4 regions of the Microbacterium keratanolyticum genome follow, and region 2 is predicted to be linked to each of the others. Evidence: riboswitches for the same ligand, from Rfam matches in the RefSeq annotation. Region 2 holds a riboswitch; each other region holds the start of a gene.
The links. Region 2 has a riboswitch for thiamine pyrophosphate ahead of thiO (glycine oxidase ThiO). Riboswitches for the same ligand answer to the same signal wherever they lie in the genome.
Positions count from the first base shown of each region.

Region 1 (7,375 bases), 500 kb from region 2:
CTCTGCCCTCTTCAACGGTGAACCAAGGAGCGCTCATGGCCGACTACATCCTCGCGATCGACCAGGGAACGACGTCGACCCGCGCGATCATCTTCGACCGATCGGGCGCGCGCGTCGCGACCGGCCAGAAGGAGCACGAACAGATCCTGCCGCAGGCCGGCTGGGTCGAGCACGACGCGACCGAGATCTGGTCGAACACCCAGGAGGTGATCGGGCTCGCACTCTCGCGTGCGCATCTCACCCGACACGACATCGCCGGAATCGGCATCACGAACCAGCGCGAGACCACCGTCGTCTGGGACCGTCACACCGGCGTCCCCGTGTACAACGCGATCGTCTGGCAGGACACCCGAACCCAGGCGATCGTCGATCGACTGGCCGCGGATGGTGGAACCGACCGGTTCACCCCGATCGTCGGGCTTCCGCTCGCCACGTACTTCTCCGGGACGAAGATCACCTGGATCCTCGAGAACGTCGATGGTGCACGCGAGAAAGCCGACGCGGGCGATCTGCTCTTCGGCACCACAGACTGCTGGGTGCTCTGGAACCTCACCGGCGGCGCCGACGGCGGCGTGCACGTCACGGACGTCACCAACGCGTCGCGCACGATGTTCATGGATCTCAAGACGCTGGAGTGGCGCGACGACATCCTCGACGTCTTCGGTGTCCCGCGGAGCATGATGCCGGAGATCCGCTCATCGTCAGAGGTGTACGGCACCGCTGAGAGCAGCTCGCTTCTGCGCGAGACCCCGATCGCGGGCATCCTCGGCGATCAGCAGGCCGCGACGTTCGGTCAGGCTGCCTTCGCGGCCGGCGAGAGCAAGAACACCTACGGCACCGGCTGCTTCCTGATCTTCAACACCGGCGAGGAGATCGTTCACTCCGAGAACGGGCTGCTGACGACGGTCGGCTACAAGCTCGGTGACGCTCCTGCGCACTACGCCCTGGAAGGCTCCATCGCCGTCACCGGGTCGCTCATCCAGTGGCTGCGCGACCAGCTGGGCATCATCCAGACCGCTCCCGAGGTCGAGGAACTGGCTCGGCAGGTGGAAGACAACGGCGGCGTCTACATCGTCCCTGCCTTCTCTGGCCTGTTCGCCCCCTACTGGAGGTCGGATGCACGCGGGGCGATCGTCGGGCTCACCCGCTTCGCGAACAAGAGCCATATCGCGCGTGCCGCTCTCGAGGCCGTCGCGTTCCAGACACGCGATGTACTCGACGCCGTCAACGCGGATGCCGGCGTCGATCTGAGCGAGCTGAAGGTCGACGGCGGGATGGTCGCGAACGACGAGCTCATGCAGTTCCAGGCCGACATGCTCGGTGTTCCGGTCGTGCGGCCGGTCGTCGCGGAGACGACAGCGCTCGGCGCGGCGTACGCGGCGGGCCTCGCGGTCGGATTCTGGCGCGACCTCGACGAGCTGTCCGCCAATTGGCAGGAAGACCGTCGCTGGGAGCCCCAGATGAATGCTGCCGAGCGTGACCGTCAGCTGCGCCTGTGGCGTAAGGCCGTCACGAAGTCGATGGACTGGGTCGACGAGGACGTCCGGTAGGTCTCACTCCTCGTCGAGCACGGCCAGAAAGGCTTGCGTCACCGTGCGGGCCGCAAGTTCTGGCCAGACCACGTACTCGATCCGCACAGGGCCATCGCTGACCGGAACCGTCACGACGCCGGGCACCTTCGTCGCCACCGCATCTGCGACGAGGGACACGGCGAGACCCGCGGCGACCAGTCCGAGCAGATGCTGCGCACTGTCCATCTCGAAGGCCACGTCTCGGGGCAGCTCGGCGGCCGCGAAGGCGGCATCGCTCTGCGCTCTCCCCGACGTTCCCGCGGGGAAGTCGGCGAACACCGCATCCCTCAGATCCGAGAGTGCGAGCTGTGCGCGAGTCGCGAGCGGGTGACCGGAGGGCAGCGCCGCGACCAGACGCTCCCGCCGCAACAGCCGCGAGGCGACACCTAGGGGCTCCACGTGCTCCCGAAGGCCCAGGAGTCCGACATCCAGGTCGCCCTGCCGCACGGCGCGGCTGATCTCGTCGCTGTTGCCCACCTGGAGCTGCACGCGGGCGTGCGGATGCGCATCACGGAAACGCACGAGCACCCGTGGCACGTCCACAGCCACCACGGTCGGAATGACGCCGAGGCGAAGTGTTCCCGTCACACGTCCGGCGACGGCCGTCGCATCCTCCACCGCTTTCTCCGCGGCCGCCAGCGCCACGCGTGCCGACGCGACGAACGCCTCCCCGGACTCCGTGAGGCGCACGCTTCTGCTCGTCCGCGCGAAGAGCCGTTCGCCGATCGTCCGCTCGAGTGCCGCGATCTGGTGGCTGAGCGCCGACTGCGTGACGTGACAGCGTTCGGCGGCTCGAGTGAAACTCCCGGTCTCCGCGACCTCGACGACGTATCTCATCTGCTGCAGTTCCACGGATACATGATCTCTCCTCATGAAAGAGATGACAACAATGCGTTGTACTCATCGCCAATCGACAGCGAGGCTGAACATATGAACCGCGCCTCCACGATCGCTCTCACCGCGCTCGCCCCGATCACCTGGGGCACCACGTACCTTGTGACCACGGAGATGCTTCCAGCGGGACATCCGCTCTTCGCCGCGCTCATCCGTGCACTGCCTGCGGGCCTCATCGCGCTCGCGATCGGCCGCGCACTGCCCCAGGGCACGTGGTGGTTTCGGGCCGGAGTCCTCGGCATCCTGAACATCGGAGCCTTCTTCCCCCTGCTCTTTCTCGCAGCGGAGAGGCTCCCGGGCGGCGCCGCGGCGGCCGTGGCCGGGGTACAGCCCCTGATCCTTCTGCCTCTGGGAGCGCTCGTGCTGCAGGATCGCCCCCGCATCACCGCAGTGATCGCCGCAGCAGCAGGAACGACCGGCGTCGCCCTCATCGTGCTCGGACCGGCCTCACGCCTGGACACGCTCGGCATCGTCGCCGCGATCGCGGGCGTCGGCGCGACGGCTGCAGGCATCATCCTCACGAAGAAATGGGGACGACCTCCGCGCGTCGGTGCGGTCGCCTACGCAGGATGGCAGCTCACGGCAGGAGGATTGTTTCTGCTCCCGCTGACACTAGGGTTGGAGGGTGTGCCGCAGACGATCGATACCCCTGCGGTCGTCGGCTACGTGTGGCTCGCCGCTGTCGGCGGATTCGCCTCGTACACCCTGTGGTTCCGTGGAATCCAGCTGCTCCCGGTCGTGATCCCCGGGCTGCTCGTGCTTCTCTCGCCCATCGTCGCCACCCTGCTGGGCGTCTTCGTCGCGGGTGAGTCGTTCACCATCATTCAGGGCCTGGGGCTGGCACTCGTCGCCGCAGCTCTCATCGCCGGACCGTTCGCGGCGCGGCGGTCATCCGCACACGCGGCGCTGGTCGCCGCACGCCCCTGAGTCAGTTCTTCCCGAAGAGCTTCTGGATCTCGGCGAGGTCGGCCTCAGTCGGCGCCTTGGCTCCGCCGAGACCGAAACCCGAACCGGTCGGCGTGGAGGCCGCCGCGATACCGGAGTTCTCGGCGGCGCGCTTGGCGGGGTTGCCCGAGCGGGATGCACCCTTGCTCTTCGCCCCCTTCTTTCCGCGCTTCGCCGAGGCACCGGGGCGCCCCATTCCGGGCATCGGGCCCATACCGGGGATGTTCGGGGTGCCGCCGCGCGCGACCGTCTTCATCATCTTCGCGGCCTGCTCGAAGCGGGCGACGAGCTGATTGACGTCGGTGACGGTCATGCCCGAACCACGGGCGATGCGCAGACGACGCGAACCGTTGAGAACCTTGGGGTTTCGGCGCTCCCCCGGCGTCATCGAGCGGATGATCGCCTCGGTGCGGTCGATCTCGCGCTCATCGAAGTCGTCGAGCTGCTGCTTCATCTGCCCCATACCCGGGAGCATCCCGAGCATCTTCTTCATGGAGCCCATCTTCTTGAGCTGCTGCATCTGCTCAAGGAAGTCCTCCAGCGTGAAGGTCTCGGTCGCGAGCTTCTCGGCGAGCTTCTCCGCCTCGGCCTCGTCGAAGGCACTCTGCGCCTGCTCGATGAGGGTGAGGATGTCACCGAGGTCGAGGATGCGACTCGCCATGCGGTCGGGGTGGAAGGGCTCGAGGTCGCCGAGGGCTTCACCGGTCGACGCGAAGATGATCGGGCGGCCGGTGACGGATGCGACCGAGAGCGCGGCACCACCGCGCGCGTCGCCGTCGAGCTTCGACAGGACGACGCCCGTGAAGTCGACGCCCTCCTGGAAGGCCTTCGCCGTGTTCACGGCGTCCTGACCGATCATCGCGTCGATGACGAAGAGGACCTCATCGGGCTGCACGGCAGCGCGGATGTCAGCGGCCTGCTTCATGAGCTCGGCGTCGACACCGAGGCGACCGGCGGTGTCGATGATGACGACGTCGTGCTGGTGGCGACGGGCGTGCTCGACGCCGTCGCGGGAGACCTTGACGGGATCGCCGATGCCGTTGCCCGGTTCCGGCGCGTAGATCGTGGCGCCCGCCTGCTCCGCGACGACCTGCAGCTGGTTCACGGCGTTCGGACGCTGGAGGTCAGCGGCGATGAGGAGTGGGGTGTGTCCCTCGCCCTCGAGCTGCTTCGCGAGCTTTCCGGCGAACGTCGTCTTACCGGATCCCTGGAGACCGGCGAGCATGATGACCGTCGGCGGGGTCTTCGAGAACTCCAGACGGCGCTGTTCACCGCCGAGGATCGAGATGAGCTCTTCGTTGACGATCTGCACGACCTGCTGGGCCGGGTTCAGAGCCTTGTTGACCTCATCGCCGAGTGCGCGCTCGCGCACCTTGGCGGTGAAGTCCTTGACGACGGCGAGCGCGACGTCAGCGTCGAGCAGCGCACGACGGATCTCGCGGACGGTGCCGTCGACGTCAGCCGGGGTGAGCTTGCCCTTCGTGCGCAGGTTGCGGAAGGTCTCGGTAAGCCGATCGGAAAGCGTGCCAAAGGTAGCCATGGTGCTTCTGATTCTAGAGGAGCATTCGGCCGGTCACGGAGTCCGGGCTCGGCGCGACGCCATGCTAGCGTGCCTGTGACCACACGGGGGCCCACGCATGGGCTGAGATCGGGCTGACGCGGCCTGCGACCGTCGAACCTGTCCGGGTAATGCCGGCGAAGGAAGTGAGCCTCATATGAGCACGTCTGTTGCGTCCCGTTCTCTGTCTTATGTCGCGGATGTGGAGCACGACATCCGCGTTCCGGTGACGGAGATCTCCCTGGACGATTCGCCCGGCGGCGAGCCCAATGCTCCCGTGCAGGTGTACCGCACGGCTGGCGCCGGAAGCGATCCGCTGGTCGGCCTGCCGCGACTCCGGGCCGAATGGATCGAAGCGCGCGGCGACACCGAGAGCTACGCGGGTCGCGAGCGCACGCTGCTCGACGACGGTCGCGCGGCGGTCCGGCGTGGAAGCGCGTCGGAGGAATGGCTGGGAGAACGCCCCGTGCCGCGGCGTGGCCGAGAGGGCAGGCGTGTCACCCAGATGCACTACGCCCGCCGGGGGCTGATCACTCCCGAGATGCGCTTCGTCGCTCTGCGGGAGGGCTGCGATGTCGAACTCGTGCGCAGCGAGATCGCGGCGGGCCGCGCCATCCTGCCGAACAACATCAACCACCCCGAGTCCGAACCGATGATCATCGGCAAGGCGTTCCTCGTGAAGATCAATGCGAACATCGGCAACTCCGCCGTCACGAGTTCGATCGCAGAAGAGGTCGACAAGCTGCAGTGGGCGACCCAGTGGGGCGCGGACACCGTCATGGATCTCTCGACGGGCGATGACATCCACACAACGCGCGAGTGGATCATCCGCAACTCCCCCGTTCCGATCGGCACGGTGCCGATCTACCAGGCGCTCGAGAAGGTCGACGGCCAGGCGCACAAGCTCACCTGGGAGATCTTCCGCGACACGGTCATCGAGCAGTGCGAGCAGGGCGTCGACTACATGACGATCCACGCCGGTGTTCTGCTGCGCTACGTGCCTCTGACGGCAGATCGCGTCACCGGAATCGTCTCCCGCGGCGGCTCGATCATGGCCGGATGGTGCCTCGCCCATCACCAGGAGAACTTCCTCTACACGCACTTCGATGAGCTGTGCGAGATCTTCGCGCGCTACGACGTCGCCTTCTCGCTCGGCGACGGGCTGCGCCCCGGATCCGTCGCTGACGCGAACGATGCCGCCCAGTTCGCGGAGCTCGACACCCTCGCCGAGCTCACAGCCCGCGCGTGGGAGTACGACGTGCAGGTCATGGTCGAAGGTCCGGGACACGTGCCGTTCCACCTCGTGCGCGAGAACGTCGAGCGTCAGCAGGAGCTCTGCAAAGGCGCTCCCTTCTACACGCTCGGACCGCTGGTCACCGATGTCGCCCCGGGCTACGACCACATCACCTCCGCGATCGGCGCGACGGAGATCGCCCGCTACGGCACCGCGATGCTCTGCTATGTCACCCCGAAGGAGCATCTCGGGCTGCCGAACAAGGACGATGTGAAGACGGGCGTCATCACGTACAAGATCGCCGCCCACGCCGCAGACCTCGCGAAGGGACATCCGGGAGCGCAGGAGCGCGACGACGCGCTCTCCAAGGCGCGCTTCGAGTTCCGCTGGCGCGACCAGTTCGCGCTCTCGCTCGACCCCGACACCGCGGAGGCGTTCCACGACGAGACCCTGCCCGCGGAGCCTGCGAAGACCGCGCACTTCTGCTCGATGTGCGGGCCGAAGTTCTGCTCGATGCGCATCAGTCAGGACATCCGCAAGGAGTTCGGCTCGGCCGCCGATCAGACGACGATCGCCGCCCGCGAGGGGATGCAGGAGAAGAGCCGTGAGTTCCGCGCCACCGGCGCCCAGGTGTATCTCCCGACCCCTGCCGTGCGTTAGCCGCAGCATGGCTGATCCGCGCCGCCGGTAGGACAGCGGCGCGGGTCAGCCCCAGGGAAGATCGTGGATGCTTCTCAGGGCTTCGTCGAACTGGGCTTCCAGCGACGCGTGCCCGGCGCCGCGCTCTGCCCAGACCCGCAGCGAGGAGAGGACGGCCGCTGCGATCGCGGCTCCGAGAATGTCAGAGCGAATCGCTCCGATGCCCGAGGTGCGCGCGGCGGCCGAGACGGCCGAGGCGATGCGCGCGTGGCGCAGGCCGGTGTCACGCAGCAGCTCGTCTTCCAGCCCCATGGCGGCCGCATTGCCGAGCGCGAGGGTCAGCGGATCAGGGGCGAGATCGGTGAGCACCGGTTCCAGTGCGGCACGGACACGCGGACCGTCTGCATCCGCCCCCAACGCATTCAGAGCGGCCAATGCGACGTCGATGCGGGCATCGAGACCCGACCACAGCACATCGCTCTTGCTGGCGAAGTAGTTGAAGAAGCTGGAGCGGCTGACGCCGGCCCGCTGCGT
Region 1 covers NZ_JAFBBQ010000001.1:186,831-194,205, forward strand. Annotated here, with positions in the region: gene glpK (glycerol kinase GlpK) at 36-1,550, shown strand; gene JOD62_RS00945 (LysR family transcriptional regulator) at 1,554-2,423, opposite strand; gene JOD62_RS00950 (EamA family transporter) at 2,502-3,392, shown strand; gene ffh (signal recognition particle protein) at 3,394-4,950, opposite strand; TPP riboswitch at 5,024-5,131, shown strand; gene thiC (phosphomethylpyrimidine synthase ThiC) at 5,126-6,862, shown strand; gene JOD62_RS00965 (TetR/AcrR family transcriptional regulator) at 6,908-7,375, opposite strand, start outside.
Region 1: it holds a riboswitch for thiamine pyrophosphate, as region 2 does, so the genes downstream of both, thiC (phosphomethylpyrimidine synthase ThiC) here and thiO (glycine oxidase ThiO) in region 2, are expected to answer to the same signal.

Region 2 (7,375 bases):
CGATCTGGGCGCGCAGAACCTGATCGTGCCGATGGTCTCCTCCGCTGCGGAAGCCGAAGCCGCCGTCCGCGCCATGCACTACCCGCCGAAGGGCGTCCGCGGCGTCGGCAGCGCTCTGGCCCGGAGCGCACGCTGGAACCGCGTCGAGAACTATCTCGCCGAGGCATCCGCGCACATCTCGCTCACGGTGCAGATCGAGACGACCGCGGGGGTCGAGGCTGCGGCCGAGATCGCCGCCGTCGACGGCGTCGATGCGGTGTTCGTCGGTCCGTCCGACCTTGCCGCGTCCATGGGGTATCTCGGTCAGCAGACGCACCCCGAGGTGCTCGCCGCTGTGGCCCGCACCTTCGCCGCGGTCGCAGCCGCAGGCACGCCGGTCGGCGTCAACGCCTTCGATCCGATCGCCGCCGAGTCGTACATCGCCGAAGGTGCGGATTTCGTCGCCGTCGGGGCGGATGTCGCACTGCTGGCCCGCGCCTCGGAGGCGCTGGCCGCACGGTTCATCCCCTCGTCCGACGACGCCGGTCGCGCGAGCTACTGACGCGCAGAGACTCGGGGTGAGGTGTCCAATCGACGCCTCACCCCGAGTACGCGCTCATTCCCCCGGCGAGGTTGCGCAGGGATGTGCCGCTCGGTGCGGACGCGGCGAGAGCATCGATCGCCCGCGCAGAGCGGATGCCTCCCTGACACGTGATCACGATGTCGCCTCCGTCGTGTGCCTCTGCACCCAGCACCGCAACCAGCGCAGACCAGCCCTGCGCGAGCACCCGGTCAAGAGGCACATGATGCGATCCCTCGATCGAACCGGCCTCCCGCTCGTCCGCCGTGCGCACATCCACGACGACCAGCCCCGGCTCTGCGCTGCGCAGTCGCGCGGCGACCTCCCCCGCCGAGATGTCATCGGGTCGTCCTGTCGATGGCACCGCGCAGCGCAGCGTCACCTCCTGGAGGTCGGCGACGGCGGGACGATCAGGATCGATCCCGAATCGCAGTTCGCTCCAGCGTCCGGCCAGTGCGTCGTAGCGCGCCAGGCGTCCGACGAGCGGCTCGCCCACTCCGCAGATCAGCTTGAGTGCTTCGACGGCCATGGCAGAGCCGACGACACCGCAGAGTGCGCCGAACACCCCACCCGTCGCGCAGTCGGCGATGGAGTCCTCGTCCGGGATGTCGGGATGCAGGTCGCGCAGCATCGGCCCGCGGCCGGGCCAGAAGACGCTCAGCTGCCCGGCGAACCGGAGGATGCTCCCCCAGACGACCGGCGTCCCGGTGAGCTCGGCGGCATCGTTCACGAGATAGCGGGTGGCGAAGTTGTCGGCGCCGTCCAGCACGAGATCATGCGCACGGAAGAGGGCGAGAGCGTTGTCCGGGCGGAGCCGCTCGGCATGGGCGGTGACGTGAACCTGCGGATCCAACGCCGCGATCGCGCGTCGCGCGGATTCTGCTTTGGGGGTTCCGAGATCGGCCTCTCCGTGCAGCACCTGCCGCTGCAGGTTCGTCCGTTCGACCCGGTCGTCATCCATCACCGTGATGTGCCCGACGCCGGCGGCGGCCAGGTACTGAAGCACGGGTGCACCGAGGCCTCCGGCGCCGATCACGAGCACACGGGCGTGCGCGATGCGGCGCTGCCCCTCGGCCCCGATACCCGGTAGCGGCAGGTGCCGGGCGAACCGCGCAGCACGTTCGGGGGGCAGCGCCGGACCGGGAGCGACGAGCGGAGGGAGCGTCACAGATCGGCCTCCGAGGGACGGGCGGCGATGAGTCCATCGGCGGCCGAGGAGGCGAGCGCGAGCGGACGCTTCGGGATGCGGCCGGCAGCACGTGCCAGGCGTCCCGCCTCAACCCCGGCCTTCATCGCACGCGCCATCGCGATCGGGTCCTGCGCGCGAGTGACGGCGCTGGCAAGAAGCACGGCGTCGACGCCGAGCTCCATGGCGAGCGCCGCATCCGATGCTGTTCCGACGCCCGCATCGAGCACGACCGGCACCGACGCACGCGCCACGATCGTCTCGATGTTGTGCGGGTTCAGGATGCCGAGCCCGCTGCCGATCGGCGATCCGGCGGGCATCACGGCGCTCGCGCCGACATCCTCCAAGCGCTTCGCCAAGGCGGGGTCGTCGTTCGTGTAAGCGAAGACGCGGAAGCCGTCCGCGACGAGCTCCTCCGTCGCACGGAACAGCTCGACGGGGTCGGGCAGCAGCGTGTCCTCGTCGGCGATGACCTCGAGCTTCACCCAGTCGGTCTCCAGCGCATCGCGCGCCAGTTGGGCAGTGAGCACCGCGTCTCGGGCCGTGTAGCACCCGGCGGTGTTCGGCAGCGCGCGCACGCCCAGCCGCTCCAGCATCGCGAAGACCGAATCGCGACCTTCGGGTGAGAACCGACGGATCGCGACTGTAGTGATCTCGGTGGCGGACGCCACGAGGGCCGCCTCCAGCAGGGCGAGGCTCGACGCGCCGCCCGTGCCCATGATGAGCCGGGAGTCGAAGCTCTCCCCGGCGACGGTGAAGATGTCTGCGGGTGCCAGAGTGGTCGTCATCTCAGCCTCCCTGCACAGCCGTGACGATCTCGACCTCGTCGCCCGCGGCGAGCGCCTGCGCGCCCCAACGGCCGCGGGGCACGACGGTGCCGCCGACCGCGGCCGCGACGCCCAGTCGTCCGCCGTCTGCACGGGAACCGTCGGCACGCAGTTCGTGACCGGTCATGGTGCGCACGAGGTCGAGCAGGGAGGCATCTGCGGCCACCGCCTGCTCCTCGCCGTTCACGCGCACGGTCTGGGTTGTCGTCATCGTCAGCCTTTCATTCCGGCGCCGTCGAGCACGGCGACCGCGGGTGGAGTGAGATCCGGGAGCACCTGGCGGACGTCCGCAGGATGGAAACGCGAGGGGTGCACAGCCGCGGCGACGGCCGGATCGACGGCGCGCCCCTCGACGAGGTCCGCGACGAGCCGGGCGCCGAGCGGCGCGAGCAGCACACCGTGACGGTCGAATCCGTTCGCGACGATGAGGCCGCGCTCGACGACGCCGATCAGCGGCGTCGCATCCGGGCTCCCCGGCCGTGGCCGCGCCATCATCTCGATGACCTCGCACTCTTCGATGCCGGGCACCACGGTCTGGGCGTCGCGCAGCAGGGCCAGCACGCTTCCCGCCTGCACGCCCGCGACGCCGCCCTCGCGAACCGAGGCGCCGACGACGAGGGTTCCGTCTTCACGGGGAACGAGATAGACCGAGCGCCCGCGGACGAGCGCGCGCACCGTGTGCGTCAACAGGGGGCGCAGCGCCTCGGGCACACGCAACCGGAGAATGTCTCCCCACACCGGGCGCACCGGCAGCGCGGGGACTCCTTCCACCTGGCCCAGGCCCGTCGCTGCGATCACGACGTCGGCGGGGACAGCATCACCGGAGGCGAGATGCACCCAGCGGTGCGCCGGCTCCCGTCCGATCGGGGTGTCCGTCGAGACGCGCACAGCCTGCTCGCGGCGCACGCCCGCGCCCAGCGCCCGCAGAAGCGACGCCGCCATCTGCCGGGGATCGACCTGATGATCCGCGGCGATTCCCATCGCGGCGGACACCGCCGGGCCGAGGGAGGGTTCACGCTCTCGAGCCCGCGATCCCGTCATCCGATCCACGACCGCACCGCCCTGCTGCTGCAGAACCGCCAGCCCCGTCAGGGTCTCGCGGTCGGCTGCGTCCACCGCCACCGCCAGGGTCGCCGTCTCCCGGTATCCCACGGCGTCGCCACCCGCTGCCGTCAGCCGCGCGAGGAAATCGGGGTAGGCGTGTGCAGCGTCCCGCATCAGCGGATGCAGCGCGTCCTGTGCCCACTCGGTCTCTGTGACCGCCGCGAGCATCCCCGCGGCCGCCCGGCTCGCACCGCCCGCAGGGTTCGGATCGAGGACGATCGCGTCGTGCCCTCGCTCCCGCAGCTCGAAGGCCGTCGCCAAGCCGACGACTCCGGCGCCGATCACAACGATGCGCATTGCGTGCCCTTTCCTACGACGGCATGATCCGTTTCAGGTTCAGCGGTCGGCACGTGGCCCTCTCAGCCCTCTCCTGGGCTCCCGCGGACCCCTCTACTCTAGGGCGTATGCCTGCTTCCTCCTTCGCACCCACGGCGTCCGGCGTCCGCGCACACCGCCGTGCGCTCCTTGACGACGCACGCCTCTACGTCTGCACGACTGCTCGCACCGAGACGGGCGATCTCGAGTCCTTCCTCGACGCGGCGTATGCGGGCGGCGTCGACATCATCCAACTGCGCGACAAGGGTCTGGAGGCCCGCGCCGAGATTGAAGCACTGCAGGTGCTCGCTCGCGTGGCACGACGGCACGGCAAGCTCTTCGCCGTCAACGACCGCGCCGATGTCGCCGCCCTCGTCGGTGCCGACGTCTTCCACGTCGGCCAGGGCGATCTGACCACCACGCAGGCGCGCACCCTGCTGGGTCCCGACGTGATCATCGGCCGTTCGACGCATTCGGCCGCACAGGCCGCCGAGGCGGACGCCGACGCCGATCTCGACTACTTCTGCACGGGTCCGGTCTGGGAGACCCCGACGAAGCCGGGTCGGTCAGCCGTCGGGCTCGATCCGCTTCGGACTGTCTCGAACTTGAAGACCACGAAGCCGTGGTTCGCGATCGGCGGCATCGCCCCAGGCCCCCGGCTCCGCGAGGTCACCGACGCCGGCGCCTCCCGAGTCGTCGTCGTCCGCGCTGTCACGGAAGCAGACGACCCCGCAGCCGCCGCACAGGCGCTGCGCACACAGCTCGACTGAGCACCGCGCCCGCTCCCCTTTCGCACCGTCGGAGGACCCGTGAAAGGATGAGCGGATGCCGCACGCAAGGAGCCCCCACTGATGCGCGGCCTCGCTGCGATGCAGGATCGCGGGTTCCGCTGGTTCTTCCTCGCTCGCACGATCACGATGGTCACCGGCTCGATGTCGTCCATCGCGCTCGCCTTCGCGGTCTTGCAGATCGACAATGAGGCGACGTCGCTGGCAGGAGTGCTGGCGGCATTCACGATCAGCAACATCGTCTTTCTGCTCATCGGCGGCGTCGTCGCCGACCGCCTCCCTCGGGCGCTGATCATCCAGACCTGCTACGTCTTCGACATCCTGTCCATCGGCACGGTCGCCGTGCTGCTTTTCACCGGCACAGCGACCGTTCCCCTCATCGCGCTCTTGGCCGCCGTCAACGGTGCGTCCTCCGCCTTCGTGCTCCCCGCGATGCAGGGCATCATCCCCCAGCTGACGACGCCCGCACACCTGCAGCAGGCCAATGCGATGCTCTCGTTCGTACGCTCTGCCGTCACGATCGGCGGGCCCGCGATCGCCGGAGTGCTCGTCGCGACCGCGGGTCCGGCGTGGGCGATGGTGGTGCAGGCGGCGGGATGGCTCGCCGCGATCCCCATCCTCGCCATGGTGAAGCTCCCGCCTCCCGCTCAGGCCGAGAAGGCGACCATGCTCGCCGACCTGCGCACCGGCTGGCGGGAGTTCTGGATGCGCCCCTGGCTGTGGACGGTCGTGCTCGCGTTCATGATCATGAACGCGATCCATGCCGGCGCGTGGGGTGTCGCAGGGCCGTTCATCGCCAACAACGACCCGCTCTTGGGCATCGCCGGATGGGGATGGGTCGTGAGCGCCGAAGGCGCAGGCGTTCTCGTCATGACGCTCCTGCTGATGTGGCTTCCGCTGCGACGCCCGCTGCGGTGGGGAATGATCGGCATGGCCGCGTTCGCGCTGCCGCTCACCATGCTCGGAGTGCATCCCGCCGTCGTTCTCGTCGCGATCGCGGCGTTCGTCGCTGGCGCGGGCATGGAGGTCTTCGGCACCGGCTGGAGCGTCGCGATGATGGAGAACGTGCCCGTCGAGAAGCTGTCGCGGGTGTCGAGCTACGACATGCTCGGCAGCTTCGTCGCCATCCCGATCGGCACTCTCGCGTTCGGCTGGCTCATCACGCATGTCGATGCCGGAACACTTCTCGTCGCCTCCGCCATCGTGTACGCGGTCGTCGCCCTCTCCACGCTGCTGGTGCCGAGCGTCTGGCGGATGGGTCGCGCAGACGGCGCTCTCGCCGCGCGGTGACCGGCGATCATCCCTGGCGTTTCATAGCTTCGCCGACGACACTGAGGTCATGAGCTTCGCAGATCTCGCACCCCTCGCCGACCGTGCCGCGCTGTACTCCGCACTGCGTCAGGAGGCGCTTCTCGATGCGATCGGAGGCAACGCGCACCGCTGGGACGCCGACCTCACCGCAGGAACGATCACCTTCACCCCGCACGCCACGCCGGAGCATCCGGTCGTCGTCGGCGCGCACCTCATCGCGACCATCGCCCCGGAGCCGCGCACCCTGCGCTGGGCCTGGGCGCAGCCGAACGGCGCGGATGCCACGGTCGCCACGCAGCTGCGCGACGCGGGCGCTGCGGTGCAGAACGTCACGCTGACAACCGCCGAGGTCCCGTTCCCCGAGAGCATCGAGGGTGAGCTGGACGACTGGATCGCGCAGGCCGCGCACACCGTCGCCGGCGCCGCGGTCGAGCTCACCGGTCGGGCCCCCTACTTCTCGGCGCCTGTCGAGGGCGGCACCCGTGCGGTGTTCCTGCTCGATGCGCCTCTCCCGAACCTTACTGTCGCCGACGCCCTCACGGCGCTGCCTCGCGTCATCGCCTCCGTGCCCCTGAGCGACCCGCGCACGGCACTGTGGAATCTGGCCCGCCTCGCCGGCTGGAACCTGCAGTGGACGGATGAGGCGTTCACCGGTGCGATCATCTCCGATGCCACGGCATCCGCGACCGTGCGTTTCGATGAGAACGCGCGCATCACGGGTATCGAGGCCACTGTCTGAGCTGCGCACCTACCCCTGCCATTCCACGGCGCACGTCAGTAGCATGTGCGCATGAGCGCCCTCGACCTGATTCCGGCAGGACACACCTTCACCGCCGAGGAGATCACGGCCTACGCCGATCCTGAACGGCGCTCTCTCGAGCAGGCGCTCACCGAGGCCGACGTCCTGATCAGCGCCCCGCACGCCGGTGCGGCGATCCCCGAAGAGCTGGCCCCCTTCCTCTCCCCTGCGCTGACGCGTCGTCTGCAGTACGACTTCACCGACGTCGCCACCGCGGCGATCGTCCGGCGTTGGGCGGCGATCGATCCCCGCGTCGTGGCGGTCGTCAACCCGCACCCGCGTCTCGTCCGCGACCCCAACAGGGCACGGCCCGCCGACATCGCCGGCGATCTGGCGACGGCCATCGAACGCACGCGTGCCGCGGGGGCATGGCAGAAGGTGGATCTGAGCGGTGTGGATGCCATCCGCCCCGTGACGTTCTCGTTCTTCCCGATCCTCGAGGTGCCGGAAGACGACGATGCCCTCCACCGATTGGTCTCCACATTC
Region 2 covers NZ_JAFBBQ010000001.1:681,970-689,344, forward strand. Annotated here, with positions in the region: gene JOD62_RS03320 (aldolase/citrate lyase family protein) at 1-541, shown strand, start outside; gene JOD62_RS03325 (ThiF family adenylyltransferase) at 579-1,727, opposite strand; gene JOD62_RS03330 (thiazole synthase) at 1,724-2,533, opposite strand; gene thiS (sulfur carrier protein ThiS) at 2,535-2,783, opposite strand; gene thiO (glycine oxidase ThiO) at 2,786-3,973, opposite strand; TPP riboswitch at 3,966-4,068, opposite strand; gene thiE (thiamine phosphate synthase) at 4,081-4,761, shown strand; gene JOD62_RS03350 (MFS transporter) at 4,843-6,069, shown strand; gene JOD62_RS03355 (DUF6882 domain-containing protein) at 6,119-6,829, shown strand; gene JOD62_RS03360 (N-formylglutamate amidohydrolase) at 6,881-7,375, shown strand, end outside.

Region 3 (7,375 bases), 1.1 Mb from region 2:
GCATGTTCGACGGCCCCGCCCCTGGCAAGGCCGATCACTTCGGACCGAGCTTCAAGCGGATGATCGGGCTGCTGAAGCCCTCCGCATGGTGGTTCGGCTTCGTGTCCCTGCTCGGCGCCATCGGCGTGGTGCTGGCCGTGATCGCACCGAAGATCCTCGGCGAGGCGACGAACATCGTCTACGAGGGCTTCATGTCCAACGTGCTGGCCTCGGGTCTGCCCAAGGGGACGCCCGGCTTCCCCGACGGCGTGCCCGGTCTTCCCGAGGGAATGACGCAGGCGCAGGTCGTCGAGATGCTCCGCTCCGCGGGGCAAGACGACTTCGCCAACATGATCGGCGCGATGAAGGACTTCACGGTCGGCGCCGGCGTCGACCTGGAAGCCCTGCGCTGGATCATCATCGCGGTGCTCGCGATCTACGTCGCGTCGGCGTTGCTCAGCTGGATCCAGGGCTACGTCATCAACGTGATCATGGTCCGCACCATGTGGCGCCTGCGCGAAGACGTCGAGGCGAAGATCAACCGTCTTCCCCTGTCGTACTTCGACAAGGTGCAGCGTGGTGAGCTGATCTCGCGCGTCACGAACGACATCGACAACATCACGCAGACCATGCAGCAGTCGCTGTCCGGCGCACTCACCGCGGTTCTCACGGTCGTCGGCGTCCTGATCATGATGTTCTCGATCTCGTGGCAGCTGGCCCTGGTCGCCCTGGTGTCTCTGCCGCTCATGGGCGTCATCTTCGGCATCATCGGTCCGCGTTCGCAGAAGGCCTTCGGCCTGCAGTGGCGAAAGGTCGGTCGCCTCAACGCCCGCGTCGAAGAGGCGTTCTCGGGTCACGCGCTCGTGAAGGTGTTCGGACGCGAGAAGGAAGCCCTCGAGAGCTTCCAGCACGAGAACGACGAGCTCTTCGAGGCGAGCTTCAAGGCGCAGTTCCTCTCGGGCATCATCATGCCCGCGATGACCTTCGTCGGAAACCTCACCTACGTCGGCATCGCCGTGCTCGGTGGCCTCATGGTCGCCGGCGGCAACCTGCGCCTGGGTGACGTTCAGGCGTTCATCCAGTATTCGCAGCAGTTCAGCCAGCCGCTGAGCGAGCTGGGCGGCATGGCAGCGGTCGTGCAGTCGGGTACCGCATCGGCCGAGCGCGTGTTCGACTTCCTCGACTCCGAGGAACAGGACGCGGATGCCGAGAACGCGCCGACTGTGACAGGTGGCCGTGGCGTCATCGAGTTCGAACACGTCGAGTTCGCGTACGATCCTGCGCGTCCGCTCATCCGCGACCTCTCGTTCCGGGTCGAACCGGGGCAGACCGTCGCGATCGTCGGACCGACGGGGGCGGGCAAGACCACGCTCGTCAACCTGATCATGCGGTTCTACGAACTGAACGGCGGGCGCATCCTGCTCGACGGGCAGGACATCTCCGAGATGACCCGCCACGACCTGCGTTCGCGCACGGGCATGGTGCTGCAGGACCCGTGGCTGTTCGCGGGCAGCATCCGTGACAACATCCGGTACGGCAACGAGGCGGCCAGCGACGAGGAGATCCAGCAGGCTGCCGCGGCGACATACGTCGATCGCTTCGTGCACTCGCTGCCCGAGGGGTACGACACGGTCCTCGAAGAGGACGCCTCGAACGTCTCGGCCGGCGAGCGCCAGCTCATCACGATCGCGCGCGCGTTCGCGTCGCAGCCCTCGATCCTCATCCTCGATGAGGCCACGAGCGCCGTCGACACCCGCACCGAACTGCTGCTGCAGCACGCCATGGCGGCGCTGCGAGAGGGCCGTACATCCTTCGTGATCGCGCACCGTCTGTCGACGATCCGCGACGCCGACCTCATCCTCGTGATGGAGCACGGCGACATCGTCGAGAAGGGCAACCACGAAGAGCTCATCGCCGCGAAGGGCGCCTACTGGCGTCTGTACCAGTCGCAGTTCGAGCAGGCGTCCGATGTCGAAGATCCGCTCACGGAGTCGGCACCGGTTCTGGTCGCAGGCGACGCGGTCGATGTCGAGCAAGTCGGGGTCGCCGCCTCTGAGACGTCCCCATCCGGCGGCAGGGGCGAGAGCCCGACCGGCGCCTGAGCCGCTCCGGCACACACCAACGCGACAGCGGGTCCGTCCCTTCGGGGGGCGGACCCGCTGTCGTATGCGGCTACTGTGCGTCGATTCCCAGAAGTTCCAGCGGGTGGGTCAGTCGCCACCAGAAGGAGGGGCCATCGATGTCCTCCGCAAGCTCCGCCGCGACCGTCGTGTCATCGAGGGGGCCCGTGACCGTCAGCGACCCCGCATCCGCGCCCTGCGTCCAGTCCTCCCCGAGAGCGTAAGAGCCCGCCGTCGATGCGACCGCACCGTTCCACAGCACGACCCGGGCATCCTTCGCAGCGACCACGGGGACCTCCGCGCCCCACATCGTCCGCACCGTGCCCAGCACGTCGCCCTTCGCGACAGTCTGCGGCTGCGCCTTCAGCGCGGCCTCGACCTCTGTGAACAACGAGCGGCTCGCGGCGACGCGCTGCTCACCATCAGCCTGCCCGAGTACGGACGCGTACACGCGCACGGTCGTCCCATCGATCTCGATGTCCTTCGCGGACAGCAGGTTGTAGAGAATGTCCGGATCTTCGCCGATTGTGCCGGTCTTGACACCGATCACGCCCGGATCCTCCAGTACGAGCTTGTTCGTGTTGGTCACGAGACCCGCACCGGGGATATCCGCCTCCTTGGTCGCCACGATCTCCGCGATGACGGGGTTGCTCTCCGCGAGAGCGGCGAGCTGCAGGAGCGCGCGCGGCGTCGCCGTGTTGCCCCAGCCGATGCCGGACGGGTTCTCCAGCTGAATGTCGGTGACTCCGCGATCGCGGAGCCACGCCGTTGCCGCGATCACGAACTCGGAATCGGAACCCCAGATGTCGTCCGACAGGCGATCGGCGTAGTTGTTCGCCGACCCGAGCAGGATGCCCTGGAACAGCTGGTACTGAGTGAGCGTCCCGTCAATCGGCACGTCGAGTGCCGACTGGTCATCACGCCGGTAGTCCCAATGGACTTCGCTGTCATTGCTCGTGAACGCGAACGAGGGTCCCTGCTCACCCAGGCCGAGCGGCATGCGCTCCAGCGCGGCGAGAACCGTGACGACCTTGGTGATCGAGGCCATGGGCGCCGCGTCCTCCGTTGACGCCACGGCAGAGAGGCCCTCGATCCCCACAGCGGCGCTGCCGACGGCCGGCCACGTGATGGTCGCGAGTGCGGCGGACTCGGGTGCGTAGGTCGCGGCGTCGATCGTCGGCGCCACCTCGTGTAGGGGCCAGAGCGCCATGGCGGAGGCATAGACGATGCCGGTCGTTGCCAACACGGCGAGCGGCGGCAGGACTCCCGATCGCAGGAACGAGCGCCGCGGAGCCCCGGCGGTCAGCGCGGGACCGGCGGCAGCGCCGGTCAGGGGAGCCGGCGGCGTGGGCGTGGAGCCTGCCGCAACGGCAGCGACGTCGATCCAGCTCAGCGCGGGACGTCCGGCAGAGGCCGGGGCGGTTGCGGGTGGGCCCGCAGGCACGAGGGTCGGCAACTCTCCCGTCTGCTGCGCGCGCAGCGCGGCGCGGGTCCCGGGAGCATCGGCGCTGGCGGGAGCGTCCATGCGAGGCGCAGCTGCGGGGTCAGCCGCAGCCTCGGGAGTGTCGGTGGTCACCGTCCTAACGTAATGGACGTGTCCCTTGTGTCGTCTGCACGCGCGGTCTGCGGCCATGCGCGGCGGGATATGATGACCTCAACACCACGGGAGTCCGGTGATCCGGGCTGAGAGGAAGCGAAAAGCGCTTCGACCGTCGAACCTGATCTGGGTCATGCCAGCGCAGGGAGGAGAAACAATGTCTACTGTCACGCCCACACGTCTCGGCCTCGGTCGTCCGGAACTCTGGCGCTGGCGCGTCGTCGACATCGTCGTCGCGAGCGTCATCGCCGTCGCCTGTGCGGTGATCTTCCTGCTCTGGAACGTCGGATACGAGGCGCCGAGCACCCTGCTCAAGCCGCTGCTGCCAGGCCTTCAGGGGCTGCTGGCCGGTCCGTGGCTGATCGCCGGCGTGCTGGGTGGGCTCATCATCCGCAAGCCGGGTGCGGCGCTGTACACCGAGCTCGTCGCTGCGGTCATCTCCGCCCTGATCGGAAACCAGTGGGGGCCGCTCACTATCGTCTCCGGCGTCGTTCAGGGTCTCGGCGCCGAGCTGATCTTCCTCATCTTCCTGTACGGCGTGTGGCGTCTGCCGGTCGCGATCCTCGCGGGTGCCGGTGCGGGACTCGCCTGTGGCATCAATGACCGCATCCTCTGGTACGCGGGTGCCGACACCCTGTTCACGACGGTTTACATCGCCTCGACCACGGTCTCCGGCGCCCTCATCGCGGGCCTCGGGGCCTGGCTGATCGCGCGCGGTCTCGCGGCGACCGGTGCACTCAACCGCTTCGCCTCCGGGCGGGCGGCCACCGCCCGGGTCTGATCATGGGCGGTGCGGCGGCGCCGACCCCAGCCGCGCTCGAGGCGCAGGCCTGGGGCTGGCGCTATGCGACCCGGCATCGGTGGGCGCTCTGCGAGGTGACGCTGCGGATCGAACCGGGGGAGCGCGTGCTGCTGCTCGGCGCCTCGGGATCGGGCAAGTCGACTCTCCTGCAGGGGTTGGGCGGTGTGCTCGGCGGCGCGGATGAGGGAGAAGAGCTCGGCGCTCTGCTCGTCGACGGGGTGCCTGCCGCACAGGCCCACGGCCGGGTCGGTATGGTTCTGCAGGATCCGGACACGCAGACGATTCTGGAGCGCGTCGGGGACGACGTGGCGTTCGGATGCGAGAACCTGGGCGTCCCGCGAGACGAGATCTGGCCGCGGGTGGACGCTGCGCTCGACGCGGTCGGGCTCGATCTGCCGCTCGACCGGTCGACCGCCACGCTGTCCGGAGGGCAGAAGCAGCGGCTCGCGTTGGCGGGAGTGCTGGCGATGCGGCCCGGTGCGATCCTGCTCGATGAACCGACGGCGAACCTCGACCCGGAGGGTGTCACCGAGGTGCGCGATGCGGTCGCGGCGGCATTGGATGCCACGGGCGCGACGCTCGTCGTGATCGAGCACCGCATCGACGCCTGGCTGGATCTCGTCGATCGGGTGATCGTGCTCGGGACGGAAGGCGAGACGACGGTCGTGCACGCGGATGGCACGCCGAAGGCCGTGCTCGGCGCCCGGGGAGCAGAACTCGCCGCTGCGGGAGTGTGGGTGCCGGGGCATCCGCCCGCCGTTCCGCCCCCGCCCGCCGCCACACCGGGGGAGGAGCTGCTGCGCACGCGTGACCTCGTCGTGGCGCGGCGACGCGGCGTTCCGGTCGCCGGCCCCTTCGAGCTGACCGTGCGCGCGGGCGAGGCCATCGGGATCGTCGGCCGCAACGGAGCCGGGAAGTCGACGCTCGGTCTCACCCTGGCCGGGTTGATCGCACCGGAGACGGGGCGGGTCGAGGCATCCGCGGTTTTAGCGGAGGGTGCCAAGGGCGACCCGATCCGATGGACCTCGCGTGCCCTGCTCACGCGCATCGGCACCGTGCTACAGAGCCCGGAGCACCAGCTCCTCGCGCGCACGGTGCGTGAGGAGCTGGCGGTCGGTCCGAGGGCGCTCGCCCTGCCCGAGGACGAAGTCAACGCGCGCGTCGATGACCTCCTCGAGCGTCTGCGGCTCACCGCACTCGCCGCCGCGAATCCGTACACGCTCTCCGGTGGCGAGAAGCGCCGACTCACGGTCGCCGCCGCCCTCGCGACGCGCCCTCGTGTGCTCGTACTGGATGAACCGACGTTCGGGCAGGACGCGAAGACCTGGGCGGAACTCGTCGGCATCATCGCCCGTCTGCGCGACGAGGGTGCCGCCGTCGTGGTGATCTCGCACGATGAGCAGGTGCTGCGTGCACTGCACGCGCGTCGGATTGAGGTGGGGGCATGACCGACCTGCTCTCGCACGACACCGGCCGTGTGGTGCGCACCGGACCGATTGCGCCACGCAGCGCACTCGCGAAGCTTGCGGCCGCGCTGCTCATCTCGGTACCGCTTATCCTGTCGATCGACGTGCTCTCGGCGTCGGTCGCCCTGCTGCTGTCTGTACCGCTGCTGCTGATGTCGGGTCTGCGCCCGCGTGAGTTCTGGCTGCGGACCGCCGTGCTCTGGATCGCTGCCCCCCTCAGTGCCGCGACGATCGCGCTGTACGGCGCAACGAGCGGCACGATCTACTTCGAGTGGCTCGTGATGCGCGTGAGCGAAGGATCTCTTTCGCTCGCGGCGGCGACAGCCCTGCGCGTGCTGGCGATCGGCTTGCCTGCCGTCGTGCTGTTCTCCACCGTCGACCCGACCAACCTTGCCGACGATCTCGCTCAGCGTCTGCGCCTGCCCGCACGATTCGTGATCGGTGCGCTCGCAGGGCTCCGGATGCTCGGTCTCCTCGCCGACGACTGGCGGGCGCTCGCGCTTGCCCGTCGCGCACGGGGCGTCGCCGACGAGGGGCGCATCCGCAGGGGCCTGGGCATGGCCTTCGCCCTCTTCGTCCTCGCCATCCGCCGTGGTTCGTCGCTCGCGACCGCCATGGAGGCCCGCGGCTTCGGGGGACGCGGTCGACGCACGTGGGCGCGTCCGTCCCGGTGGGGTCGCGGCGACACGATCCTGCTCCTGGTCGCGGTGATGATCCCGACTGCTGCGCTCTCGGCGGCAGTCGTCTTCGGGACCTGGAACTTCATCCTGGGCCCGTCCGTCGCGGGATAGGTGACGGCAGGGGCCTCAGGCCGGCCGGCAGCGCGACGTCGATCGTGCTGCATCCGCCGGCAGCAGTTCCCGGCGCTGAACGGTCGTCAGCCGGCGTTCCACAGGTCGCGGTAGTACGCGAGTCGTTCACGGTCGGGTTCGACGCCGTAGGCCTCGATGAGCGTGTCTTCCCACCCGGGGCCGAAGTTCCACAGGGTGCTCATCGAGGCGACGGCGATGTCGGCCCAGCGGTCGCCGGTTCCCAGAGCGGCGAGATCGACGTGCGCGGTGCCGCGCCCGGCGTCGTCCAGCAGAGTGTTCGGCAGGCAGGCGTCGCCGCGGCAGACGACGAGTTTGTCGATGGGAGGGGCGTCGCGCAGGGCATCCGGAATCTCGGCACCCCAGCTTTCTGCCCGCGCGATTCTGCTGGCGACGCTCCACTCCCAGGGGCACTCGTCGACGGGAAGAGCGTCGTGCAGCATCCGCAGGGCTTCGCCGACGGCGCGCACCGTCGTCGCCGGTTCGTCCTTCCATCGCGGATCGACGGCGCTGTACCCGGGGATCGCGCGGGTCACGAGCCACTCGTGCGTGGCATCCTCTCCCTGCGTGAGCACCTCGGGGACCGTGATCCAGTGCCGCGC
Region 3 covers NZ_JAFBBQ010000001.1:1,824,131-1,831,505, forward strand. Annotated here, with positions in the region: gene JOD62_RS08740 (ABC transporter ATP-binding protein) at 1-2,081, shown strand, start outside; gene JOD62_RS14880 (D-alanyl-D-alanine carboxypeptidase family protein) at 2,152-3,675, opposite strand; TPP riboswitch at 3,752-3,861, shown strand; gene JOD62_RS08750 (ECF transporter S component) at 3,854-4,477, shown strand; gene JOD62_RS08755 (ABC transporter ATP-binding protein) at 4,480-5,946, shown strand; gene JOD62_RS08760 (energy-coupling factor transporter transmembrane component T family protein) at 5,943-6,755, shown strand; gene JOD62_RS08765 (aminoglycoside 3'-phosphotransferase) at 6,842-7,375, opposite strand, start outside.
Region 3: it holds a riboswitch for thiamine pyrophosphate, as region 2 does, so the genes downstream of both, JOD62_RS08750 (ECF transporter S component) here and thiO (glycine oxidase ThiO) in region 2, are expected to answer to the same signal.

Region 4 (7,375 bases), 2.0 Mb from region 2:
CATCGAGGCGCTGCCGCGGGGGCAGAAAGAGGCCGGCTACGCGATCGGTCTGCGCAAGAGCGGGGTCATGCGACTGATCCTGTTCCCGCAGGCGGTGCGGGCGATGCTGCCCGTGATCGTCGCGCAGCTCGTCGTGACGATGAAGGACACCGCACTCGGCTTCATCATCACGTACCCCGAGCTCCTCTATTACGCCAAGCAGCTCACGGCCCAGCAGGGCCGGCCGATCCTGCAGTCGGCGTTCGTCATCGGCGGCATCTACATCGTGATGTGTCTGATCCTCGCCGGCATCGCGAAGTGGGTGGAGGTGCGTACGCGGCACTCGCCGAAGGTGCGCGGAGCGCAGCCAGACGTCGAGGACGACCCTCGTCTGCACGAGGAGTCGACCGTCACCGAACTCATCGTTGCGCAGAAAGACCAGCGTCGACGCCGGCGGTGACGACGGCGCACCGGGCGCGCCCCGGTAGACTCGGTTCTCGTGTCGGATGCTCCAGAAATCACCCCAGAAGCGGTAGAAGCCGCCGTCGCCGCGGCGATCGCCGCGATCGATGCCGCAACCACGACGACCGAACTGAAGGCGGCCCGCGCCGCCCACGTCGCGGAGGGCTCGCCGCTCGCGGTGCTCAACGCCTCGATGCGTCAGGTCGCACCGGAACACAAGGCCGCGTTCGGCAAGCTCGTCGGCCAGGGCCGCGGCCAGGTCACGAAGGCGCTCGCGGCGAAGGAAGAGCAGCTTGCTGCGGCAGAGGTCGCCGAGAAGCTCGAGGCGGAGCGCATCGACATCACGGCTGTCGCATCGCGCACCCGTGTCGGCGCGCGGCATCCGCTCACCCTTCTGCAGGACCAGGTCAGCGAGATCTTCGTCGGCATGGGATGGGAGATCGCCGAGGGGCCAGAACTCGAGCACGAGTGGTTCAACTTCGACGCACTGAACTTCGACGTCGACCACCCTGCTCGTCAGATGCAGGACACGTTCTTCGTCGACCCGGCCGATCGTCACCTCGTGATGCGCACGCACACGAGCCCGGTGCAGGTGCGCTCGATGCTCGACCGTGAGGTGCCGATCTACGTGCTGTGCCCCGGCCGTGTGTACCGCACCGACGAGTTCGACGCCACGCACCTTCCGGTCTTCACCCAGTTCGAGGGTCTCGTGATCGACAAGGGCATCACGATGGCACATCTCAAGGGCACGCTCGACCACTTCGCGAAGCTGCTCTTCGGCCCGGAGGCGAAGACGCGCTTCCGCACCAACTACTTCCCGTTCACCGAGCCGTCCGCCGAGCTCGACCTCTGGCACCCGACCTTCAAGGGCGGCGCGCGCTGGATCGAGTGGGGCGGATGCGGAATGGTCAACCCGAACGTGCTGCGCGCGGCGGGTATCGACCCTGAGGTCTACAGCGGCTTCGCCTTCGGGATGGGCATCGAACGCGGGCTCATGTTCCGCAGTGATGTGAAAGACATGCGCGACATGGCCGAGGGCGATGTGCGCTTCAGCGAGCAGTTCGGGATGGTGGTGTGATGCGCGTCCCGCTTTCGTGGTTGCGTGAGTACGTCGAGGTCGCAGCGGATGCGACGCCGGACGATGTCCTGGCGTCCTTCGTGTCGGTCGGTTTCGAAGAAGAGGACATCCACCGCTTCGAGATCGAGGGACCCGTCGTCGTCGGACAGGTCGTCTCCTTCGAGGAGGAGCCGCAGTCCAACGGCAAGACGATCCGCTGGTGCCAGGTCGACGTGGGCGAGGCGAACGGCGGCGTCCGCGGCATCGTCTGCGGAGCGTCGAACTTCGCCGTCGGAGACAAGGTCGTCGCGACTCTTCCCGGTGCTGTGCTGCCCGGTCCCTTCCCGATCGCGGCGCGCAAGACGTACGGCCATGTGTCAGACGGCATGATGGCCTCGGCGCGCGAGCTGGGTCTCGGCGAGGAGCACAACGGCATCATCGTGCTCGCAGACCTCGGAATCGATGCGCCCGTCGGTACGGACGCGATCGCGCTCCTCGGTCTCGATGACGTCGCGGTCGAGGTCAACGTGACGCCGGACCGCGGCTACGCGTTCTCGCTCCGCGGCATCGCCCGCGAGTACTCCCACGCCACCGGGGCGGAGTTCCGCGACCCGGCCGCGCGCGATTTCGCGGAGCTGGCGCCCGGCGCCGGCTTCCCGATCGTCGTCGACGACCAGCAGCCGATCCGCGGACGCGTGGGTGCGAGCGAGTTCGTCGCGCGGGCCGTCCGCGGCGTCGACCCTTCTCGACCGACTCCGCCATGGATGGTCGCACGCCTGACGCTTGCGGGCATGCGCTCGCTCGGTGTGCTGATCGACATCACCAACTACGTGATGCTGGAGCTCGGCAACCCCGTGCACGGCTACGACCTCGACAAGCTCTCCGGTGGCATCACGGTGCGCCGCGCGGCTTCGGGCGAGAAGATCGAGACGCTGGACGGCCAGGTGCGCACCCTGCACGTCGAGGATCTTCTCATCACGGACGAATCCGGACCGATCGGCATCGCCGGCGTCATGGGCGGTGCGACGACCGAGATGACCGAGACGACGCGCAACGTGCTCATCGAGGCGGCGACCTTCGACCCGACCACGATCGCCCGCTCCGCACGACGTCACAAGCTGCCCAGCGAGGCGTCGAAGCGCTTCGAGCGCGGCGTCGACCCGCTCATCCCGTTCGTGGCCGCACGGCGCGTCGCCGATCTCATGGTCGAGTTCGCAGGCGGAACCCTGGACGAGCTCGGCGGTGCGGTGTTCGCGGAGGTCTTCATCGAGGGCATCCACCTGCCCGCAGGCTTCGTCGCCGGGCTGATCGGCGTCGACTACACGGCAGACGAGATCGTCGGGGCGCTCGAGACGATCGGCGCCGAGGTCACGGAGGAAGACGGCACCGGCTGGCACGTCATTCCGCCGAGCTGGCGGCCGGACCTCACCGACAAGTGGACGCTCGCAGAAGAGGTCGCGCGCATCCACGGCCTCGACCGCATTCCTTCGGTGCTGCCGACGCCGTCGGGCGGGCGCGGTCTCACGCTCCTGCAGCAGGGGCGTCGCCGTGTGGCAGACGCGCTCGCGGCGGCGGGCTTCGTCGAGACGCCGGCCTTCCCGTTCACGACCGACACGAGCAACGACCTGCATGGTTCGGCATCAGGAGAGCACCTGCCGAGCATCCGCCTGGCCAACGCTCTCGACGGCCAGGCCCCGTTCCTCCGACGTTCGCTGATTCCGGGACTGCTGACGACCGCGCACCGCAACATCTCGCGCGGCATGGTCGACCTGGCCATCTTCGAGACCGGCACCGTCTTCCTCCCCGAACCCGGTGTGCAGTACGGCACCGCTGAGGTGCCGCCGCTCGGCGCACGGCCGTCGGATGAGGTGCTCGCGCAGCTGAACGCCTCGATCCCGCCGCAGCACCGCCACGTCGCCGTGCTGCTGACCGGCAACATCATCCCGCGGCAGCCGGGTCGCGCCGCCGAGGCCGCAGACCTCGCGGACGCCCTCGACGCCGTGCGAGTGATCGCCACCGCAGCGGGTGTCGACATCGACGTCGTGCAGGGTGAGCGTGCAGCGCTCCACCCGGGACGCACCGGCGTGCTGAGTGTGCGCGGTGAGGAGATCGGCTACGTGGGCGAGCTGCACCCGACGGTAGCCGCGGATGCAGATCTTCCCGCCCGGGCCGTCGTGCTCGAGCTGGATCTCGATCGTGTGCTGACCCTCGCCGGTGAGCGTGTCGTCGTCGAGTCGCTGTCGACATATCCTGCGGCGACGCAGGACGTCTCGCTCGTTGTGCCCGCCACGGTGCCCGCGGCAGACGTCCGCGCTGCTCTCGTCGAGGGTGCGGGTGCGCTGCTGGAATCGGTGCGTCTGGTCGACGACTACCGCGGTGAGGGCGTGCCGGGCGACGCGAAGAGCCTGAGCTTCGCGCTGCGCTTCCGTGCGCCGGATCGTACGCTCACGGCGGCAGAGGCGTCAGAGGCGAAGCTCGCCGGTGTCGCCGTGGCGGCCGAGCGCTTCGGCGCCACCCTGCGCGAGTAGGTCGCAGAAGAACTGTGAAAGGCGGGCAGCCCGAGAGGGCGTGCCCGCCTTTCTCGTGCGCCCACAGCGAACCCGCTTCCCTTGCGGGGCGGATGCTGGTGGCATGGCGACATGACGGACGTTCTCATCCTCGGTGGAACCGGATGGCTGTCGGGCCGCGTCGCCGCGGGATGGGTGGCAGCGGGCGCTGCGGTGACGTGTCTGGCGCGGGGCGCGCGTTCGGCGCCCGCCGGCACCACGCTCGTGCAGGCCGATCGTGACGATCCGGATGCCTATGCGGAGGTCGCCGGGCGAGAGTGGGACGAGGTGGTCGACATCTCCTCCCAGGCGTCGCACGTCGCGGCTGCGGTGCAGGCTCTCGGCGAGCGGGCGGCACGGTGGACGTACGTGTCGAGTGCCTCGGTGTACAGCGACGACGAGACGATCGGAGTGGATGAGTCGGCTCCGAGGCATCTGCCCGCGCAGCCCGGAGACGAGTATGAGTACGGTGCGCAGAAGGTCGCCGCGGAGGACGCCGTCGCGAGGCTCGGAGACCGTGCGCTGATCGTGCGCCCGGGCCTCGTCGTCGGCACGGGGGATCCGAGCGACCGGTTCGGCTACTGGTCGGCGGCTTTCGCGCGCGCCGGCGCCGGGACGGTCCTGCTGCCGGAGACGGACGGGCGCCACGCACAGGTCATCGATGTCGAGGATCTGGCCCGATACATCGTGGATGCTCGTCATTCCGGCGTCGTCAACGCGATGGGGGATGTCCTGCCGTTGGGGGACCTTCTCGCTCGCATCCGGACGATCGCCGGCCACACGGGTGACATCGTGACGGCACCGGACGAATGGCTGGTCGCCCGCGACGTGCAGTACTGGATGGGCGCGCGCTCGCTCCCGCTGTGGCTGCCGGCCGACATGCCGGGGTTCATGGCGCGCTCGAACAGGCGCTTCGTGCAGACCGGCGGCGAGCTGTCGCCGCTGGAGGCGACGATCCGCCGTGTGCGTGCGGACGAGGAGGCTCGCGGCATCGATCGTGAGCGCCGGGCAGGACTGACACGCGCCGACGAGAGGGAACTCCTGCAGCGGATAGACTGCCCGCAGTGACACGGGGTGCCGCGCCATCGCGGCTGAGAACAGACCCGTCGAACCTGATCTAGTTCGTACTAGCGAAGGGATGTCGCAATGAGCGATCGTCTGCGTGTGCCATCATCCGTCTCTGCCGCCCGCACGGGCGCGCCGTTCATTCCGCGAGTGCTCAGCATCGCGGGGAGCGATCCGTCCGGCGGGGCGGGGATCCAGGCCGATCTGAAATCCATCTCGGCCAACGGCGGATTCGGGATGGCCGCGCTCACCGCTCTGACTGCCCAGAACACGCAGGGGGTGCGCGACGTGCATGTGCCTCCGGTGTCGTTCCTCCGTGCGCAACTGGAGGCGCTCGCCGTAGACATCCAGATCGATGCGGTCAAGATCGGGATGCTCGCGAACGAGGACGTCATCGTCGAGGTGGGGCGCTGGCTGGCGGAGGTGCGCCCCGAAGTCGTCGTGATCGATCCGGTCATGGTTGCCACGAGTGGTGACCGCCTGCTGGATCCTGCGGCAGAGGATGCGCTACGCAGGCTGCTGCCGCTCGCGCACCTGGTGACACCGAACCTTCGTGAGCTCGCGGTGCTCACCGGCCGGGAGATCGGTGAGGAGTGGGACGCGGCGCTGGATGCTGCGGAGCAGCTGTCGCTCGATCTCGGCACCGCCGTGCTCGTGAAGGGCGGGCACCTGGCGGGCGCCCACACTCCCGATGCCCTGGTCGATGCTGCTCGTGCGCTCCGGCAGGAGTTTCCCGGGTCGCGCATCGACACCACGCACACGCACGGGACCGGATGCTCGCTGTCATCGGCGCTGGCCACGCGTCGCGCGTCCGGCGAGGACTGGCCGACCGCCGTGGCCTCTGCACGTGCGTGGCTGCGGGAGTCGCTGGAAGCGGCAGACGAGCTGCAGGTCGGGAGCGGAAGCGGACCCGTTCATCACTTTGCCGGCCTCTGGGCGCGGGGGAGCGTGATGACGCGTCCCCAGGCCGAGCAGCTCGCCTCCGACTGGTGGGAGATCATTCGACCGATTCGTGATGGCATCGACGAGCTGCCCTTCATCCGTGCACTCGCGGACGGCACGCTCGCGCACGCGCCGTTCGTGTTCTACCTGGCACAGGACGCGCTCTACCTCCGGGAGTACGCCCGCGTGCTCGCGGAGGCGGCGCGCATCGCCCCGACGTCCGAGGAGCAGGCGTTCTGGGCGGGATCCGCACAGGGCGCGATCGCCGGGGAGCTTGAACTGCACGCCTCCTGGCTCACCCCCGCACAGGGCATCACCGCAGAGACATTCGCCGCCGCGCAGGCTCCGGCGACCACCGCCTACCTTGACCACCTCCGTGCGACCGCCTTCGACGGCGACTACGCCGTGCTGATCGCCGCGCTCCTCCCGTGCTTCTGGCTCTATTCCGATCTAGGAGAGCGCCTGCACGCGGGAGCCTTCGGCGAGTACGCTCGCGATCCGGAGCACCCCTACGCCTCCTGGCTCGCGACCTATGCCGATCCCGCGTTCGCCGAGTCCACCCAGCAGGCGATCGCCTTCGTCGCGCAGGCCGCCGCCTCCGCGAGCCCGGAGATGAGAGAGCGGATGCTGCGCGCGTTCACCGCCGCGTCGCAGCACGAGCTCGCCTTCTTCGCCGCGCCGCTCACCGTCGCACTGTGACGGCGAGATGACGGTGTGATTTGCGCAGGTCGGGCGCGGCGCGTTATCGTCGCGGCATGCGCTCGGCCTCTCACACCGCTCCGACACTCGTCTCGAGTGTTGCTGGTGCGCGCCGACGTCAGGGCGGACGCCGACTTTAGGCGACCCCTGCGCTCCTGCCTTCGGCGGGATGAGTGCCGGTGTCGCCGCCCCGGTCCCTCCAGCTCCGACCGTTAAGGTAGATACATGACGTATTCCGTCGCCGTCTCCGGCGCATCCGGCTATGCGGGTGGCGAGATTCTTCGCTTGCTCGCCGGCCACCCCGACATCGAGATCCGCACAGTGACCGCGCATTCCAATGCCGGCCAGCCGCTCATCGAGCACCAGCCGCACCTGCGTTCGCTCGCACATCTCACGCTGCAGGACACGACGCCCGCGATCCTCGCCGGTCACGACATCGTGTTCCTCGCGCTGCCGCACGGCCAGTCCGGCCAGTACACCGACGCGCTCGGCGACACTCCGCTCGTCATCGACGCAGGAGCCGATCATCGCCTCACCTCGCAGGACGCGTGGGACGCCTTCTATGGCGGCGCGTTCCACGAGCCCTGGTCCTATGGCGTTCCGGAGCTTCTCGTCGACGGGACCA
Region 4 covers NZ_JAFBBQ010000001.1:2,658,660-2,666,034, forward strand. Annotated here, with positions in the region: gene JOD62_RS12830 (amino acid ABC transporter permease) at 1-439, shown strand, start outside; gene pheS (phenylalanine--tRNA ligase subunit alpha) at 479-1,519, shown strand; gene pheT (phenylalanine--tRNA ligase subunit beta) at 1,519-4,026, shown strand; gene JOD62_RS12845 (NAD-dependent epimerase/dehydratase family protein) at 4,138-5,112, shown strand; TPP riboswitch at 5,105-5,200, shown strand; gene JOD62_RS12850 (bifunctional hydroxymethylpyrimidine kinase/phosphomethylpyrimidine kinase) at 5,191-6,750, shown strand; gene argC (N-acetyl-gamma-glutamyl-phosphate reductase) at 6,976-7,375, shown strand, end outside.
Region 4: it holds a riboswitch for thiamine pyrophosphate, as region 2 does, so the genes downstream of both, JOD62_RS12850 (bifunctional hydroxymethylpyrimidine kinase/phosphomethylpyrimidine kinase) here and thiO (glycine oxidase ThiO) in region 2, are expected to answer to the same signal.